4 regions of the Kitasatospora sp. NBC_01560 genome follow, and region 1 is predicted to be linked to each of the others. Evidence: riboswitches for the same ligand, from Rfam matches in the RefSeq annotation. Region 1 holds a riboswitch; each other region holds the start of a gene.
The links. Region 1 has a riboswitch for cyclic di-AMP ahead of OH807_RS08025 (peptidoglycan DD-metalloendopeptidase family protein). Riboswitches for the same ligand answer to the same signal wherever they lie in the genome.
Positions count from the first base shown of each region.

Region 2: it holds a riboswitch for cyclic di-AMP, as region 1 does, so the genes downstream of both, OH807_RS24450 (transglycosylase family protein) here and OH807_RS08025 (peptidoglycan DD-metalloendopeptidase family protein) in region 1, are expected to answer to the same signal.
Region 3: it holds a riboswitch for cyclic di-AMP, as region 1 does, so the genes downstream of both, OH807_RS19730 (M23 family metallopeptidase) here and OH807_RS08025 (peptidoglycan DD-metalloendopeptidase family protein) in region 1, are expected to answer to the same signal.
Region 4: it holds a riboswitch for cyclic di-AMP, as region 1 does, so the genes downstream of both, OH807_RS12980 (NlpC/P60 family protein) here and OH807_RS08025 (peptidoglycan DD-metalloendopeptidase family protein) in region 1, are expected to answer to the same signal.

Region 1 covers NZ_CP109364.1:1,947,579-1,952,154, forward strand. Annotated here, with positions in the region: gene OH807_RS08015 (MFS transporter) at 1-929, opposite strand, end outside; gene OH807_RS08020 (DUF2470 domain-containing protein) at 1,200-1,919, shown strand; gene OH807_RS08025 (peptidoglycan DD-metalloendopeptidase family protein) at 2,184-3,179, opposite strand; cyclic di-AMP (ydaO/yuaA leader) riboswitch at 3,185-3,342, opposite strand; gene OH807_RS08030 (MFS transporter) at 3,653-4,576, shown strand, end outside.
Region 2 covers NZ_CP109364.1:5,586,397-5,590,972, reverse strand. Annotated here, with positions in the region: gene eno (phosphopyruvate hydratase) at 1-988, opposite strand, end outside; gene OH807_RS24450 (transglycosylase family protein) at 1,234-2,133, opposite strand; cyclic di-AMP (ydaO/yuaA leader) riboswitch at 2,135-2,304, opposite strand; gene OH807_RS24445 (cytochrome P450) at 2,531-3,868, opposite strand; gene OH807_RS24440 (SDR family NAD(P)-dependent oxidoreductase) at 4,191-4,576, shown strand, end outside.
Region 3 covers NZ_CP109364.1:4,522,954-4,527,529, forward strand. Annotated here, with positions in the region: gene OH807_RS19725 (hypothetical protein) at 1-335, shown strand, start outside; gene OH807_RS19730 (M23 family metallopeptidase) at 389-1,246, opposite strand; cyclic di-AMP (ydaO/yuaA leader) riboswitch at 1,259-1,417, opposite strand; gene OH807_RS19735 (YiaA/YiaB family inner membrane protein) at 1,663-1,953, shown strand; gene OH807_RS19740 (alpha/beta fold hydrolase) at 2,069-2,896, shown strand; gene OH807_RS19745 (TetR/AcrR family transcriptional regulator) at 2,975-3,544, shown strand; tRNA gene OH807_RS19750 (tRNA-Ile) at 3,645-3,718, opposite strand; gene OH807_RS19755 (SpoIIE family protein phosphatase) at 3,912-4,576, shown strand, end outside.
Region 4 covers NZ_CP109364.1:3,031,959-3,036,534, reverse strand. Annotated here, with positions in the region: gene OH807_RS12990 (NYN domain-containing protein) at 1-216, shown strand, start outside; gene OH807_RS12985 (NlpC/P60 family protein) at 429-1,472, shown strand; cyclic di-AMP (ydaO/yuaA leader) riboswitch at 1,800-1,954, shown strand; gene OH807_RS12980 (NlpC/P60 family protein) at 1,965-3,101, shown strand; gene OH807_RS12975 (NlpC/P60 family protein) at 3,327-4,391, shown strand.

The DNA of each region.
Region 1 (4,576 bases):
TGCAGCGGCGCGACGGTCGCGAAGCCGAACACCCCGATCAGCGGGATGGTGGCGATCGCCCCCGCCTTGCTGTGCGCGGCGAAGGTGAAGGCGAACAGCAGCACCGCCAGCACCGCGAGGATCACGTACAGGCTGCGCATCAGCGCGCGGTCGGCGAACCAGCCGCCGAGCAGGTTGCCGACGAAGAGGCCGACGCCGAACAGGAAGAGCAGCCAGGTGACGCTGGAGTCGGCGAAGCCGGCCAGCTCGGTCATCATCGGCGTGATGTAGGTGAACATCGCGAAGATGCCGCCCCAGCCGAGCACCGTCATGGTGAGCGCCAGCCAGATCTGCGGGCGGCGGAAGACGGCCAGTTCGGGGCCGAGCCGGGTGTCCTCGGCCCGCGCCCGGACCGGCACCAGCGCGGCGATCCCGGCGAAGCCGACGACGCCGAGCGCCGCGACCACGTAGAAGGTGGAACGCCAGCCGAAGTGCTGGCCGAGCAGGGTGCCCATCGGGACGCCGAGCACGTTGGCGGCGGTGAGCCCGGTGAACATCAGGGCGATGGCGCCGGCCCGCTTGTGCGGGGCGACCAGACCGGCGGCGACCACCGAACCGATGCCGAAGAAGGCACCGTGCGCGAAGGCCGCGAGTACCCGGCCGACGAGCAGCAGGCCGAAGGCGGGGGCGACGGCGGAGACCAGGTTGCCGGCGATGAACAGGCCCATCAGCATCAGCAGCATCCCCTTGCGGGGGATCCGGGTGCCCAGGACGGTGAGCAGGGGCCCGCCGACCACCACGCCGAGCGCGTAGCCGGAGATGAGCAGGCCGGCGGTGGGGATGGAGACCGAGAAGTCGCCGGCGACCTCGGGCAGCAGGCCCATGATCACGAACTCGGTGGTACCGATGCCGAAGGCACTGATCGCCAGCGCCAGGAGCGCGAGGGGCATGAGGGAACCGCTTTCCGGAGCGTACAGAGAATGTTGCGCGTGCAACTACCGAGGTCGACCATACGACCGATCGACAGATACTTGCAAGCGCGGACTATCTCCATGCGCAAATCACCGGACCCGGAAGCGCCGTCCGAGTGCCGCGCGAGCCCGCGTCACGCAGGCCCGCACCGCGCGGGCCCGCGACACGGGAGCCCGCGCACCCCGGGCCGCTTGCCCCAGCGGGGCGAAGTCATTAGGTTAGGCTCACCTAACTCACCGGAGGTCGCCATGAGCCCCAGCCCCACCGACGCCGAGGCGCCCGAACCCACCGCCGCCGAACGGGTCTGCAGCCTGCTCGGCGCCACCTCCTCGGTGGTGATCCGCGCCTGCGGCGAGTACCACGAACTCGACACCCCGGTCTCGGTGCACGGCTCCCGGCTGCGGCTCAGCGCCCCGCTCGACGCGCCGCTCACCCTCGCCGTGACGAGGGAACAGGACGGCCTCGCCGTCGTGCTGGACCTCACGGACATCGCGCCCGTCGCCGTCCGCGACCGGGTCCGCGGCCGCCTCACCCTGGCCGGGCGGCTGCACCTCGCCCACCTCGCCGACGACGGGCTCAGCGTGCACCTGCGCCTGCACGTCGCGCACGCCGTCCTCTCCACCCCGTACGGCACGACCGCGCTCACCGGCGCCGACATCTCGCTCGCGCGCCCCGACCCGCTCGCCCGCTACGAGGCCGGCCTGCTCACCCACCTCGCCGACGACCACCCGGACGCGCTCGCCGTGCTCACCCGGCTGCTCGACCCCGCCCTCCTCACCGGGCGGCCCGACGTCCGCCCGCTCGCGCTCGACCGGTACGGCCTGGTGCTGCGCCTGGACCACCCGCACGGCCACCGCGACGTCCGCCTGGTCTTCCCCGAACCGGCCGCGGACGCCGACGAGTTCGGCCACCGGGTGCACCAGCTGCTGACCGCCGCGCACCGCACGCTGCCCGCACACCGCGCCTGAATTCCCGGCCTGTCTGCCCTCCCCGCCGGAAACAAGACCGGAAACGGCACCGGAACCAACAGCGGAAAAGGGCACCGGAGCACCGGCGGAAACGACGGCGGCCGGCCCGGCCCGCGAATCGAAATTCGCGGGCCGGGCCGGCCTGGGCGTGTCCCGCGCCCGTGGTACCGCCGAAGGTGCGGCGATCATCCGGTCGAGCGGTCACCCGACATGACCATCCCGGAGATCGTTCGCCCCGCACCCGGCGGAAGTCCCGACCAGAGGTCAGATGGAGACGCCGTGCGCCCGCAGGTAGGCGATCGGGTCGATGTCCGAGCCGTACTCCGAGCCGGTGCGGATCTCGAAGTGCAGGTGCGGGCCGGTCACGTTGCCGGTCGCGCCGGAGAGGCCGATCTGCTGGCCGGCGGTGACGGTCTGACCGATCTTCACGCCGATCGAGGACAGGTGGGCGTACTCGGCGTACTTGCCGTCGGCCAGCTTGATCTCGACCTCGTTGCCGTAGGCGCCGCCGTTGCCGGCCTTCACCACGGTGCCGGCCGCGACGGCGCGCAGCGGGGTGCCGGTGGAGGCGACGAAGTCGGCACCGGTGTGGTGGCCGGAGGCCCACATCGAGCCGGCCACGCCGTAGGCGGTGCCGAGCTTCGGGTTGGCGACGGGGGCGACGTAGCCGGAGGTGCTGGCCACGGCGGCCGGGGCCGGGGTGGTGGCCGGCGCGGCGGGCTTCGCGGCGGGGGCGGCCGGCTTGACGGCCTGGACCGGCTTCGGGGCGGCGGGCTTGGGGGCCGGCTTCACCGAGTCGTGCGAGGCCTGCGGCTTCGCGGCGGGGGCGGCCGGCTTGGCGGCCTCGGCCGGAGCGGCGGTGCCCAGCGCGAGCTTCTGGCCCGGGTGGATCAGGTTCGGGTTGGCACCGACGACCGAGCGGTTGTGCTCGTACAGCGCCTGCCAGCCACCGTCGACGTTCTTGGCGGCGGCGATCTTCGACAGGGTGTCCCCGCCGACGACCTTGTAGCTCTGCTCGGCAGCGGCGGCGGCCGGGGCGGCGGTCTCGGCGGCCGGCTGCGCGGCGGCGGCCGGGGTGGCGTCGACGCTGGTGGCGCCGGTCCAGGTGCTGGTCTGCGCGGGCTTCGCGGCCGGGGCGGTGTGGGCCTGGGCGCTGATGGTGGTCACCAGCGGGAGGGCGAACGCGGCGCCGGTGACGGCGGTGGCGATACCGATGCGGGCGGCGCGGGGCAGGGCGATACGACGAGCCTGTGCGGGCATGGGGGTTTTCCTCTCCGACGCCTGCGAGGTGAGCTGTCGGGTTCGGGCTGGAGTTGCCCGGCCGCATAGGCGGCTTCACCCCAAGCCGGACCGTGAATTCCGGTCCGGCGACTTACCTTTGGGTCCCCCGCTCCTGCCGTACAGAGTTCGGTTCGTACCACCGGGCAGCGGCAGGACTAGGCGTTCCACCCGGTGGCCACCCGGGCCAATGCCGGGCGGTCGCTGAACTAAAACCCATCCGTCCGGGTGAAGCAATGTCGATCTCTTGAACCCGCAACAAAGGCCCGGAGCACCGTGACGCTCCGAATGATCGGCTGCACGGTATGTGCACAATCGATTCACCGCGCGCCACTGATCCACGACACTCCGCCGATTTCGGTTCCCGTCCGCATTCGGTCGCCTACGGAAAGCCATTCACCGACACACCCCCGGTGAGCCTTGTCACGTGGGCGCCCGGGGCGGACGATCGGGCCGTGGCCACCTCCGAGGCCGGCACCCTGCGGCTGAGCACCGCGCAGGGTCGCTGGGTACTACTGGCGACGGTGCTCGGTTCCAGCATGGCGCTGCTCGACGGCACCGTCGTGAACGTCGCCCTGCCGCGGATCGGCGCCGATCTCGGGGCCCAGCTCGCCGCCCTGCAGTGGACGCTGAACGCCTATCTGCTCACCCTGGCCGGGCTGATCCTGCTCGGCGGCGCGCTCGGCGACCGCTACGGACGGCGCCGGATCTTCCTGCTCGGCGTGGTCTGGTTCGCCGTCGCCTCCGCGGCCTGCGCCGCCGCGCCCACCATCGAGGTGCTGATCGCCTCCCGGGCCGTGCAGGGCATCGGCGGGGCGCTGCTCACACCCGGCTCGCTGGCGATGCTCCAGGCGGTCTTCCACCCTGACGACCGCTCGGCCGCGGTCGGCCTCTGGTCCGGCCTCGGCGGGGTGTCCGCCGCGGTCGGCCCGTTCGTCGGCGGCTGGCTGGTGGACGGTCCGGGCTGGCGGTGGATCTTCCTGCTGAACGTGCCGCTCGCCGCGCTGGTGGTCGCCGTCGCGTCCCGGCACGTGCCGGAGAGCCGGGACGAGAGCGCCACCGGCCGGTTCGACGTGCTGGGCGCCGCACTCGCCGCGCTCGCCCTCGGCGCGGTCACCTACGCACTGACGGCGGCCGGCGGCGGGCTCACCCCCGGGGTCTGGGTGTCGGGGGTGGCCGGGCTGCTGCTCGGCTGGGCCTTCGTCGAGGTCGAGCGCCGCTCCGCGGAGCCGATGCTGCCGCTCGGCCTCTTCTCCTCGCGCCTGTTCACCGCCGTCAACCTGGTCACCCTCTGCGTGTACGCGGCGTTCAGCGGCGTCTTCTTCCTGCTGGTCGTGCAGTTGCAGATCGTCGCGGGCTTCTCCCCGCTGCTGTCCGGG
Region 2 (4,576 bases), 3.6 Mb from region 1:
TGGCGGTGCCGGTCTCGATGCCCTTGGCCAGGCGGGCCGGGTTGGTGACGAACAGGTCGTCGCCGACCAGCTGGACCTTGTCGCCCAGCTTGACCGTCATGGCCTTCCAGCCGTCCCAGTCCGACTCGTCCAGCGGGTCCTCGATGGAGACCAGCGGGTACGCGGCGACCAGCTCGGCGTAGTACTCGATCAGCTCGGCGGCCGAGAGGGCCTTGCCCTCGAACTGGTAGGCGCCGTCCTTGTAGAACTCGGAGGCGGCGACGTCCAGGGCCAGCGCGATGTCGCGGCCGGGCACGTAACCGGCCTTCTGGATGGCCTCGGTGATGAGGTCCAGCGCCTCGCGGTTGCTGTCCAGGTTCGGGGCGAAGCCGCCCTCGTCGCCGAGGCCGGTGGAGAGGCCGCGCTCCTTCAGGACGCCCTTGAGGGTGTGGTAGACCTCGACGCCCCAGCGGACGGCCTCGGAGAAGGACTCCGCGCCGATCGGAGCGATCATGAACTCCTGGATGTCGACGTTGGAGTCCGCGTGCGAGCCGCCGTTGAGGATGTTCATCATCGGGACGGGCAGGACGTGCGCGTTCGGGCCGCCCAGGTAGCGGAACAGCGGCAGGTCGCTGGCCTCGGACGCGGCGTGCGCGACGGCCAGCGAGACGCCCAGGATGGCGTTGGCGCCGAGCGAGGACTTGTCCGGGGTGGCGTCCAGGTCGAGCATGGCCTGGTCGATCAGGCGCTGCTCGGTGGCGTCGTAGCCGACCAGCTCCGGGCCGATCTGCTCGATGACGGCCAGGACGGCCTTCTCCACGCCCTTGCCGAAGTAGCGGTTCTTGTCACCGTCGCGCAGCTCCAGCGCCTCGAAGGCACCGGTGGAGGCACCCGACGGGACAGCGGCACGACCGGTGCTGCCGTCGTCGAGGCCGACCTCGACCTCGACCGTGGGGTTGCCACGCGAGTCGAGAATCTCACGGGCTACGACGACATCGATGGACGGCACGAGGCATCTCCTAGCGGAAGCAGGTCCGGCTGACGATGGGTGCTGTCGGCCGGACGATTGCGGAGTCGTTACGACCAGAGCCTAACCGCACGGGCTCCCGGGGCCACGCTGACCTCGGTCCCGTCTCAGCGTGTGGCCGTGCTACCCGCCGGTAGTTCACCTGGTTGCCGGTCGAAAGACGACCGGATGGGGACGAAGGGGGCCGAACCGGCCCCCCTCGCGCACCACTGCGGGCGGACGGCCGGTCAGCCGAGGCTGAGCACCTGGCCGGGCATGATCAGGTTCGGGTCCGTACCGACGGTCCCGCGGTTGCCGTCGTACAGCGCCTGCCAGCCGCCGGAGACGCCCTGGGCGCCGGCGATGCCGGCCAGCGTGTCGCCGTCGCGGACGGTGTAACCGTGACCGGCCTGCTGCTGGGCGGCGGCCGGGGCGGCGGGGGCGGGCTGCGCGACCCGGGCGTCCTGGGCGGCCCCCTGGCCGGCGTACTGCTGATAGACGCTCTGGTGACTGGTCCAGTACCAGTCACCGTTGCTCTGGTACCAGAACACCTTCGCGTCGGCGTCCCAGCCGGCGTGACCGGAGAAGCCCGGGGCCTGGGTCTCCTGCTGCCCGTACTGCTGGACGGCGGACTGCGGCGCCTGCTGCTGGACCGGCTTCTGCGCCGGCTTCTGGGCCTGCTGCACGGGCTTCTGAGCCGGCTTCGACGGTCCGGGCTGCTGCGCGGCGGGCTTGGCGTCCGCCGAGGTGTCGACCGAGGCCGGGGCACCGCCCTTGCTCAGTCCGGCCTTCTGGGAGCAGACCGGCCAGGCGCCCGGGCCCTGCGAGGCGAGGACCTTCTCGGCGACCGAGATCTGCTGCGCCCGGGTGGCCTGGTTGGCCTGCGGCGCGTAGCCGGTGCCGCCGTACGCCTTCCAGGTGCTGGGGGTGAACTGCAGACCGCCGTAGAAGCCGTTGCCGGTGTTGATGCTCCAGTTGCCGCCGCTCTCGCACTGGGCGACGGCGTCCCAGGTCGAGGCCGGGGCGGCCGAGGCACCGGTGGCGGTGAGCAGCGGCATCGCGAGCCCGACGCCGGCCACGCCGGCGACGGCGATGGCCCTCTCGGTCTGGGTGCGACGACGGTGACGGCCGGTTCCAACGAACAGCATGAAGGTCCCTCTCCGCACGCCTGCGAGGTGAGCTGTCGGGTTCGGACCGGGAGGTGGCCCGGCCGCGTGACGCGGACTTCCTGCCCGCGCGGGCGGCTTCACCCCGAGCCGTGGGGGACGGCAACAAACCTGGTTCCCCCGCCCCTGCCCAGGGTCTGGTCGGTTTCCCGTGGCACGGCGGGCAGGATTCGGCGTCCCGTGCACGAGGTCCGCAGCTGCGAACTCCACGGAGGGTAGACAGATCCTCTTACCAATCACAAGCTCATATCGCCGACATCACACAGAAATTACGACGCATGGTCGATCGCCCACCAACGACGGCGCTATGTCCGGATTGATGACGGTTCAACCCCCGTGCCTCCGCGCGTCGACGACACTCCATCAGAGTGGCGACGCCTCAGAACCCACTGTCGGAGGAATCACCCGAAGACCCGGCGGAAGGCATCGGGGAACTCACCGAGGACTTCTCCGGTGAGGTCACCGACACCTTCTTCGCCGGACTGAATTCGACCGGGAGCTCCCGCAGGCCACGCATGATCAGGCCACCGCGCCAGCGCAGGTCGTCCGGGTCGGCGGCGAGTTTCAGATCGGGCAACCGGGTGAGCAGGGTGGCCAGCGCCGCCCGCCCCTCGAGGCGGGCCAGCGGGGCGCCGATGCAGTAGTGGATGCCGTGCCCGAAACCCAGGTGCGGGTTGTCCGTCCGGCCGAGGTCCAGGGTGTTCTCCTCCACGAACCGCGCCGGGTCCCGGTTGGCCGCCGCGAGCACCACCAGCACCGGGTCACCGACCGGGATCGCCACCCCGCCGATGGTCAGCGGGCTGGTCGCGAACCGCCAGGTGGCCAGCTCCACCGGCCCGTCGTACCTCAGGAGTTCCTCGATCCCGGTCTCCAGCAGGCCGCTCTCGCCACGGGCCACCGACTCCTGCAGCTGCGCCCGCCGGTCCGGATTGCGCAGCAGCGCGTAGGTGCCGTTACCGATCAGGTTGACCGTCGTCTCGAAGCCCGCGAAGAGCAGGATGAAGGCCATCGCCGCGGCCTCGTTCTCGGTCAGGTGCTCGCCGTGGTCACTGGCCCGGATCAGGCCGGAGATCAGGTCGTCGCCGAGGTCCGCCCGCTTGCGGTGGATCAGTTCGAGCAGGTACGAGCGCATCTTCTTGACGGCACGCCCGACACCCCCGCGCCGGCCCCCGCCGTGGCGGATCATCATGCCCGCCCAGTCACGGAAGTCGTCCTGGTCCTCGGCCGGCACGCCGAGCAGGTCACAGATCGCGTAGATGGGGAGCGGGAAGGCGAACTCGTGGATCAGGTCGGCGCTGCCCCGCTCCGCGAACCCGTCGATCAGCCGGTCCGTGAGCTCCTGCACCCGCGGCTCGAACTCGGCCACCCGGCGCGGCGTGAACGCCTTCGACACCAGTCGGCGCAGCCGCGTGTGGTCCGGCGGATCGATGTTCAGCAGGTGCGTCATCAGATCGGCCTGGCGCTCGCCCGGAATGCCCACCCGGCCGGTGCGGTGCGCCTGCCCGCTGTGGTGCACCGGGTTCTTGGAGAGCCGCCCGTCGGCCAGCGCCTGCCGGGCATCCGCGTACCTGGTCACCAGCCAGGCCTCCACCCCGCTCGGCAGGGTGGTGCGGTGCACCGGCTCGTGCTCCCGCAGCCAGGCGTACGCCGGGTACGGGTCGGCGGCGAACTCCCAGGTGAAGAGGGGCGGGCGGGCGGAATCGGGCTGCACTGACATGGGTCGACGGTATCCCGGTGGGGTTCCCCGGCGGCGGTCCGGTCGGGGCCCGGACGGCGGCGCGGCGGGCGGCGCGGCGGGCAGTGCCGACAGGGGCGTGGCGAGCGGCGCGGGCCGGGGCACCGGGAGGGGCGCGGGCGGCGGCGCGCGGCGGGCGGGGCGGGGGCGCCCGCGGCGCTCCGGCGGGTTCTCCGGCGTGGCAGGCGTGAGCCTGGTCACCTGCGGGGTAATCCCTGTTGCGGAGGGTCAGGACAAGCCTACGATCCTCCGCAAAGCAACACGTGGGCGCCGGTGCGGAGCCGCCCACAGGGAGGAGCGCACCATGCGGGTCACCGGGGCAGTCGTCGTCATCGCCGTGGTCGACGGCGGGTCGGGTGCCGACCTGGCACGCCGCCTCACCGCCGCCGGCGCCGCCGGGGTGCTCATCGCCGACGAGCGCGAGGGCGTCGCCGAGGACCTCGCCACCGAGCTCGACCGGCCCGGCTGCCCGGTCGTCGGCGTCTGCGGCGACATCCGCCGGCCCAGCGACATCGCCGCCCTGGTCGACACCGCCGAGAAGCACCTCGGCCCGATCGACCTCTTCTGCGTGGCCGGCCCGGACGGCGAGCGGATCCTCTCCCTCGCCGACCTGCCCGACCACCTCGACCTGGAGCGGCTCGCCGAACTGCTCGAACTGGTCGGCGAGGCCATCGGCGAGGTCCTGGTACC
Region 3 (4,576 bases), 2.6 Mb from region 1:
CCGACGGGGCCCGGCGGCTGCTGGAGCAGGGGCTGATGCGGCGCAGCTACCGCAATCTGGCGGAGCTGACGGCGCTGGGCCGGCCGATGCCGGACGAGCTGGCGGGGGACTTCGGGGCGTTCGAGGAGGCGGCGGCCCGGGCGGCAGTGGAGCTGTTCGGGGAGTGGACGGTGCCGGGGCTGCCGCGGTTGCTGGTGGCGGAGTTCCCCGACCTGGCGCCGGAGCCGGGCCAGGAGGAGATCGACGCGTACCTGGCGGGCCTGCCGGAGGATCCGTCCGAGGAGCAGTGGGAGGACCTGCCCGAGGAGCTGTGGGCCGGGCTGCCCGCGGAGTAGACGCGCAGGTGCCCCCCGGCCGCCGCGGCGGCCGGGGGGCACCTGCGGCGTGGTCAGGGGGTGATGCCGCGCTGCTCGAACCAGGTCTCCGGGTCGACCGGGGCGCCGCCGCCGGGGCGGACCTCCAGGTGCAGGTGCGGGCCGGTGACGTTGCCGGTGGCGCCGACCTTGCCGAGCTGCTGGCCGGGGACGACCTTGCCGGAGCCCTTGATGATCGAGGAGAGGTGGCAGTACCAGATCTCGGTGCCGTCGGGCAGCGTCTCGACGATCCGGTAGCCGTAGGAGCCGGCCCAGCCGGCCGAGGTGACGGTGCCCTGGCCGACCGCGTACACCGGGGTGCCGGTGTCGGCGGCGAAGTCCAGGCCGGTGTGCAGGTGGGCCCAGTACGAGGCGCTCTGGCCGTAGTGGGCGGAGAGGTTGTAGTCGCGCACCGGGAGGTTGATGGCGGCGAGCTTGGCCTTCTCAGCCTCCTGGGCGGCCTTCTCGGCCTCCTGCTGCTGGGCGGCGCGCTTGGCCTCGGCCTCCTTGGCGGCCTGGACGCGGGCGCCCTCCTCGGCGGCGGTGCGCTGGCTGTCGGCCTGCTGCTGGATCCGGGCGGCGAGCGCGAGGCCGGGGTCGGCGGAGAGCGCGACCGGGGTCTCGTCCGGGGCCTCGACGGCGGGGGCGGCGGCCGGGGTCGCGGAGGCGAAGCCGGTGGCGCCCAGGGTGGCGGCGACGGCGGTGACGCCGAGCAGCGGCGCCGTCCCGCGGGTCTGACGCGGCATCCGGTGCCGGTTGGTCTCGGCGGCCGGCGGGGCGGCCTCGTCGGGTCCGCCGTACTCGCCCGGGTGTGCGGGCGGCCACGGGTGGTCGAGCAGCTGGGTGCCGGCGGAGGAGCCGGGCAGATGTGCCGGAGAGTGCGACGACGCCACGGAGGCGCGCTCCTTTCCTTCCTTCGCGCCTACCGGGTTAGCTGACGGGTTCGGAGCAGGAAGGTCTCCTACGGCTGGGCCTGGGCCCGGCCGATTCACCCCAAGGAACGTGGTTCCCCGGCTCCCTGGCCTGCCCGGAGGCCGGCCGGCGGGATTAGGCGACGGCGCACGGTGCCGTCTGGGTACGGCGTTGCGGACCGCGCTGCGTTATCAAACGTTAATCCTAGGAGCCCCTGATTCCAAGCCATCCGTTCGGGACACCCGGATACAGCCCGGACCTTACGCGACCGGATGGGCGTTTTGGGGCGGTTCGCAACAACTGACACTACCGAACGTGACAGTACGTCAACGAACGGCCCCCCATCTGAGTACTTCTACTCATGTGCGACCCCGGCCGGCGCGGCCATCCTGGCGCCATGAACGCTCCGATGCAGTCCCGCACCACGGCCGCGTACTACATCCAGGCCGTGCTCTCCTTCGCCCTCTCCGCCGGCGCCCTCGCGATCGGCATCGCCTACCTCCCGGTGGGCGGCTGGACCAGGGCCTTCCTCGGGATCGGCCTGCTGTACACCGTCACCTCCTCGTTCACCCTGGCCAAGGTGGTCCGCGACAGGCAGGAGACCAACGAGATCGTCACCCGGGTGGACCAGGCCCGGCTGGAGAAGCTGCTGGCCGAGCACGACCCGTTCAAGGTGGAGGGGGTCTGACGGCCGCCGGGGCCACAGCACCGATAGCTTGACAGCTAAGGCTATTAGCCTTAGCTTTATGGCTATCGGCAGCACCCGCCGATAGCCCGAGTTCCGGCGGACCCAGGAGGCCCCCATGTCCGGCACCACCGCCCCCACCACCCAGTACCTCGACGTCACCGGCGGCCGGATCGCCTACGACGACACCGAGCAGGGCGACGGCGCCCCCGTCGTCCTGCTCCCCGGAATGCTGGACAGCCGGACCGCCTACCGGCACCTCCGCCCGCTGCTGACCGCCGCCGGCCGCCGGGTGATCACCATGGACCTGCGCGGCTTCGGCGAGTCCTCGATCGCCTGGGACGACTACTCCCCGGCCGCGATCGCCACCGACGTCCTCGCCCTGCTCGACCACCTCGGCATCGAGCGGGCCGTCCTGGCCGGCAACTCCTACACCGGCGCCACCGTCGTCAAGCTCGCCGGGGACGCACCCGGGCGGGTCGCCGGGATCGTCCTGCTCGACGCCTTCGTCGAGAACCTGCCGCCGAACGCCCTGCAGCGCGCGATGTTCGCCGCGATGGGCGTGCTGCTGGTGCACTCCCCCGCCTTCTGGGGCCTCTACCACCGGAAGATGGCCTACCCCGGCCCCAAGCCGGCCGACTTCGACGCCTACGTGGACGGGCTGGTCGCCGCACTGCGCACCCCCGGCCGCAAGGCCGCGACCCGCGGCTACGTCCGCGGGGAGTCCGCCCCCGAGGGCTGGACCGCCGCCGTGACCTGCCCGGCGCTGGTCCTGATGGGCAGCAAGGACCCCGACTTCCCCCGGCCCGAGCTGGTCGCCGACCGGCAGGCCGCCGCGCTGCGCGCCCGCAAGGTGATGATCGAGGGCGCGGGCCACTACCCGATGGCCGACCACCCGCAGGCCACCGCCGACGCGCTGCTGCCCTTCCTCGCCGAACTGGCCTGAGCACCACCGCCGGCCGCACCGGCCCCGCGCCTCGCCCCTCGCCCCCGCCCCCGCCCCGCCTCCAGGGAGACCGCCCCCATGCCCCGCGTAGGACTCACCCCGGCCCAGGTCGTCGGACACGCCCTCACCCTCATCGACGAGCAGGGCCCCGAGGCCCTCACCCTGGCCGCCGTCGCCGCGCGGGCCGGAGTGGCCACGCCCTCGCTCTACAAGCACGTCAGCGGCGGCCTCGCCGAACTGCGCCGGCTGATCGCCGTCCGGGTCACCGAGGAGTTGGCCGACCGGCTCGCCGAAGCCGCCCTCGGCCGCGGCGGGGACGACGCCGTCGCCGCCCTCCTGCGCGCCTACCACGCGTACGCCACCGAGTACCCGCACCGCTACAGCGCGCTCCCGCAGGCCCCGCAGCCGGACGACGACCTGACCCGGGCGGCCGCACGGCTGGTCGGCGTGATCATCGCGGTGCTGCGCGAGTACGGCCTCGACGGGTCGGAGGCCGTCCACGCCGCCCGTGCCGTCCGCTCGGTGGCGCACGGCTTCGCCTCGCTCTCCACCGGCGGCGCCTTCCAGCTCGCGGAGGACCTCGGCGACACCCAGGACCGGCTGATCGGCATGCTCACCGGCGGCCTCCGGCACTGGCCGGGGCGCTGACCCCGGCAGCGGGCCGGAGCGGGGAAGCACCGGCCCGGGAAGCAGCCGGGCGGGAAACAGCAGGGCCCGGAGCGGGATCGCTCCGGGCCCTGCGACGCGGTGGGCCTAACAGGACTTGAACCTGTGGCCTCTTCCTTATCAGGGAAGCGCTCTAACCGTCTGAGCTATAGGCCCGCACCGAGAGGAGATTCTACTCGACCCGCGGGCGCTCTCGCCCCGCCGGGCGGCAGGGCGGCCGCGAGCCGCCCGACGCCGGTCCCGGTGCACCGGCTGGGTCACCGTTCACCGGCCTGAGAAATAAGGTATGAAGAATTGAGTGTCCGATCAGGCGCCACCCGCACCAGGCACCGGAAAGGCCGGGGATCCCATGGACCTGACCTCGCCGTGGCTTCCCCCCTCCGAGGACGAGAGCCGGACGCCGCGGAGCAGCCCCACCGCGCGCAGTGCCATGCGGTGCGTCCGCTTATTGCTCGCCTGCACCAGCGCCGCCGAGCTCCTCGGCACCGTCCTCGCCGAGGGCCCGCACTGGATCACCGGCGAGGGCTCCGCGCTCTACCTGCTGGACCAGGCCGGAATGCTCCGGCTCACCGCCTCGCACGGCCTGCCCGACTGGGCCCACGAGCGCTACGGCGTGGTCGACCCGGCGAGCGAACTGCCCGCCGCGATGGCGCTCCGACTGCGGCGGCCCTACCTGCTCAGCCCCGAGCGCACCAGCGTCGACTACCCCAACCGGAACGCCGGGATGGGCACCGGCATGGTCGCGATCATCACCCTGCCGATGATCGTCGACGAGCAGCCGATCGGCGTGCTGGCCCTCGCCCTCGCGCACCGGGGCACCGTCCCGCGGCGTGACCTCGACGTCCTGGAGACCCTCGGCGACGCCTGCGCCCACCGGCTCTCCCACCTGCTCGACCACGTGAACGCCGGCGCCCGGGTGCCGCACGGCGTCCGCCCCGGGCCCGGCACCGCCGGCGAGGCCGGCCAGGCCGCCGACCCGGCCGCCGGCCTGGCCCACCCGATGCTCTCGCTCGC
Region 4 (4,576 bases), 1.1 Mb from region 1:
CCGGTGATCCTGGCGCCGCCGCGCGGGGTCCGGGTGCGCTTCAGCCGGACCGGCGAGACGGCGGACGAGCTGATCAGACGGTTGGTCCGGGCCGAGCCGCAGGGCCGTCCGGTGGTGGTGGTCTCCGCCGACCGGGAGGTCGCGGACGGCGTGCGGAAGGCGGGCGCGCGCCCCGTCGCCTCGGTGCTGCTGCTGAACCGGCTGGCCCGGCCCTAGGTCGGCGCGGAGCCCGTCCGGACCGGAGTGACGCCTGGTCAGCGTCCGGTTTGCGGGGATGTGGGGATCCGGTGAAGTCATGACGGCGGGCCGGAGTTCACGCCTTCGGGGGAGTGGCGGAAAGCGTGGATCTTCACTAGTGTCTGGCGTCAAACCTATTTTCCGGATTCTCACTCGTTAGGGTGAGTCCGTTGGAAGAAGGAGCCGGTCTCTTGGCCTCCCACCGCCGTCCCAAGCAGCCGAGCCGCGCGCGGGTCTCCGTGCTCACTGCCGCCGCTGCGACCGCGGTCGCTCTCTCCGCCCAGGTCGCCGCCCACGCCGCGCCGAGTCCGTCCCCCAAGAAGGAGGACGTGAAGGCGCAGATCGACCAGCTGCAGGAGGAGGCCGAGCAGGCCACCGAGAAGTACAACGGCGCCAAGGAGCGGGCCGACCAGCTCCGCAAGCAGGCCGACCAGCTGCAGGACCAGGTGGCCCGCGGCCAGGACCAGATGACCCAGCTTCAGGGCGGTCTGGCCGAGGTGGCGGCCGCGCAGTACCGCACCGGCGGCATCGACCCGTCCGTGCAGCTGATGCTCTCCTCGGACCCGTCCGGTTACCTGGACAAGGCCTCCAGTGTGCAGCAGGCCAGCTCCAGCCAGGCCGACGCGCTGAAGGGCCTCCAGGACCAGCAGCGCCGGCTGGACCAGCAGAAGACCGAGGCCGCCGCGATCCTCGCCTCGCTGGACACCACCACCAAGGACCTGAACCAGTCCAAGGCGGACGTCAACAAGAAGCTCAAGGAAGCCCAGGACCTGCTCAACTCGCTCAGCGCCGCCGACCGCGCCGCGCTGAAGGCCGCCCAGCAGCAGGACGACCGCGCCTCGCGCGGCAGCGAGCGGGCCGACCTGGGCAGCCTGCCGCAGGCCAGCGGCCTCGCCGGGGCGGCCGTCAGCAACGCGATGAGCAAGCAGGGCTCGCCGTACGTCTGGAGCGCCACCGGCCCGAACAGCTTCGACTGCTCCGGCCTGATGGTCTGGTCCTACGGGAAGGCCGGCGTCTCGCTGCCGCGCACCTCGCAGGCGCAGGCCACCTACGGCACCGCGGTGCCTTCGCTCGCGGCGGCCCAGCCGGGCGACCTGATCATCTACCGCAGCGACCGCAGCCACGTCGGGATGTACATCGGCAACGGCATGGTGGTGCACGCGCCGCACACCGGCGACGTGGTCAAGGTGATGAAGGCCGACGCGATGCCGATCAACACCATCCGCCGGGTCTGACGGACCGGCACGCCCACGGGTCGGGATGCGGCCCTGTGATCCGCGCCACCTCCTTGCCGGGGGTGGCGCAGGCGTTTCCGGCCGCGCGGTGACCAACGATCAGCTCCGCGTGGACCACTGATCACACCCGGTCATATTCACAAATGAACTTGGGTATTCTTCCGTCTTTTTTCTGACAAGGATTTGAACGGATCACGGTTCTGTTACTAGTGTCGTGCCTCGAACCACCGCACAGTCGATCACCCAGCCTGGGTGGCGGCGGGGGTTTACCGCCGAGTTCGTGAAGCAGCGGGACGGGTCGCACGACCTGTCCGACGGGGAGCCCAGTAGTCGGGGGCGCTGTGGAGCGGAGCCGGGGAACCATGTTCCTCCGGGGTGAATCGGCGCCAGGTCGGCCGTCTCGACGGCCGGTGAGGCGTCGTAGGGCACGCTTCCGGCCCGAACCCGTCAGCTCACCCGGTAGGCGGGCGTTGGAAGAAGGAGTCCGCCTTCGTGGCGTCCCATCGTCGTCCCAAGCCTGCCGGCCGCGCCCGGGTCTCGATCCTGACCGGTGTCGCCGCCGCGGCCGTCGCCCTGTCCGCGCAGTCCGGCGCCCACGCCGACCCGACGCCGACCAAGGACCAGGTCAAGGAGCAGGTCGACCAGCTCAACGAGCAGGCCGAGCAGGCGACCGAGAAGTACAACGGCGCCCAGGCCAAGCAGCAGGAGCTGCAGAAGCAGGTCGGCGAGCTCCAGGACAAGGTCGCGCGCCAGCAGGCCTCGGTGATCGAGGCCCAGGGCGGTCTCGCCGAGATCGCCGGCGAGCAGTACCGCAACGGCGGCATATCGTCGACCGTCCAGCTGATGCTCTCGTCCAGCCCGGACAACTTCCTGAACCAGGCCGGCGCGCTGACCCAGGCCAGCAGCACCCAGTCCGGTGCGCTGAAGGACCTCCAGGAGCAGCAGCGCAGGCTCGACCAGGACCGCAACGAGGCCCAGGGCAAGCTCGGCGAGCTGGAGGCCACCACCCAGCAGCTGAAGACCTCCAAGGACGAGGTCCAGGCGAAGCTGGCCAAGGCCCAGGACCTGCTCAACACGCTGACCGAGCAGGAGCGCCAGGCGCTGCGCGCGGCCGAGGAGAAGGCCGCCGCCGAGGCCAAGGCCAAGGCGGACGCCGCCAAGGCCGAGGCGAAGGCGAAGGCGGACGCCGACCGCGCCTCCCGCGACAACAGCCGCACCGACCTCACCGCGCCGGCCGCGAGCAAGCCCGCCGCGCCGGCCGCGCCCGCCGCCAACGGCTCGCGTGCCGCCGCCGCGATCGCCGCCGCGGAGAGCAAGCTCGGCGCGCCGTACGTCTACGGCGCCACCGGCCCGGGCTCCTTCGACTGCTCCGGCCTCACCGGCTGGGCCTACGCCCAGGCCGGCGTGTCGCTGCCGCGCACCTCGCAGCAGCAGGCCGGTGCCGGGACCAACGTCGGCACCAACATCGCCAACGCCCAGCCCGGCGACCTGATCATCTACCGCTCGGACGCCAGCCACGTCGCCCTGTACGTGGGTGGCGGGCAGGTCATCCACGCGCCGAAGCCCGGTGCTTCGGTCCGGTACGAGACCGCCAGCATGCTGCCGATCTCGGCCATCGTGCGCGTCTGATCCGGCATCGGTCCGGGCAGGCCCGGTCTCCCCTCGCGGGAGGCCGGGCCTGCGGCTTTTCCGGCGGTTCGGGCTAATGTCCGATGAGGAGTCAAATATTCGGGTTCGGAGGGGTTTGGACTCGATCGCCCGGACTCGCTAACGTCTGCCACCGGACACCCGCTGGAAAGCCGCCCGTCCCGGCGCGGCGGCGGGGCCGGGCCGCAGGATTGGAGCCGTCGCCGCATGGCCGTGCACCGCCGTTCGCCGCTGTCAGGAGCGCACGCCCTCGCCCGTGCGCTGGTGCTCACCGCGGCCGCCACCACCGTCCTGGGCATGGCCACCGGTGGCACCGCCCAGGCCGCGCCCGGCTCGCCGGACGCCCCGTCGAGCCGCAAGGACGTCAAGGCGCAGGTCGAGCAGCTCTACGACGAGGCCGAACAGGCCTCGGAGAAGTTCAACGCGGCGCTCGACGCCCAGCAGCGGCTCCAGCACGAGACCGGCACCCTGCAGCAGCAGGTCGCCGTCGGCCAGGACGAGCTCAACCAGCTGCGCGGCGACCTCGCCACCGTGGCCGGCGCCGAGTACCGCGGCGGCGGGATGGCGCAGACCGTCCAGCTGATGCTCTCCACCGACCCCGAGGGCTACCTCTCCAGGGCCCGCTCCCAGGAACAGGCGGCCGAGCGGCAGAACGAGACCCTGCACGAGCTGGTGGCCCGTCAGCGCCGGCTCGACCAGCGCCGGGCCGAGACCTCCGTCAAGCTCTCCGAGCTGGACCGGACCCGCCGTGCCCTCGCCGACAGCAAGCAGCAGATCCAGCAGCGGCTGACCACCGCGCAGAAGCTGCTCAACAGCCTGGGCGCCGGCGAGCGGGCCCGGATGGCGGCCCAGGACGCCCGCGAGGCCGAGCAGCGGGCCACCCGCGGCACCGACCGGCTGGACCTGGGCAGCACCCCGCCCGCCTCGGAACGCGGCGCGGCCGCCCTGGCCGCCGCCGTGAAGATGATCGGTTCGCCCTATGTGTACGGATCCACCGGGCCCCGCGCCTTCGACTGCTCGGGTCTGATGTACTGGAGCTGGCGGCAGGCCGGAGTGACCCTGCCGCGCACCTCGCAGGCCCAGGCGTACGCCGGCCAGCGGGTGGGCCTCACCGACGCACGACCGGGAGACCTGGTGATCTTCTACCGGGACATGCACCACGTCGGCATGTACGCCGGCGGCGGGGTGATCGTGCACGCCCCCTACCCGGGTGCGAAGGTCCGCTACGAGAGCGTCAACGCGATGCCCGTCGCCGGGGTGATCCGGCTCTGAGCGGGCCCGCCCGGGCCGCGTCGGCCGCCGGCCGGATCCCCTCCCCGGCGCCGCCCGCCGACGGTGCGCCGGCCCCGGCCGGGCCGCCGCTCCCGGCACCGACTCCGACCCCGCTCCCGACCCCGGCGCCGGGTGACGCCCCCGCCGGCCGCCGCCGTTCGCTGTCCCGGCGCGGTGCGCTGCTG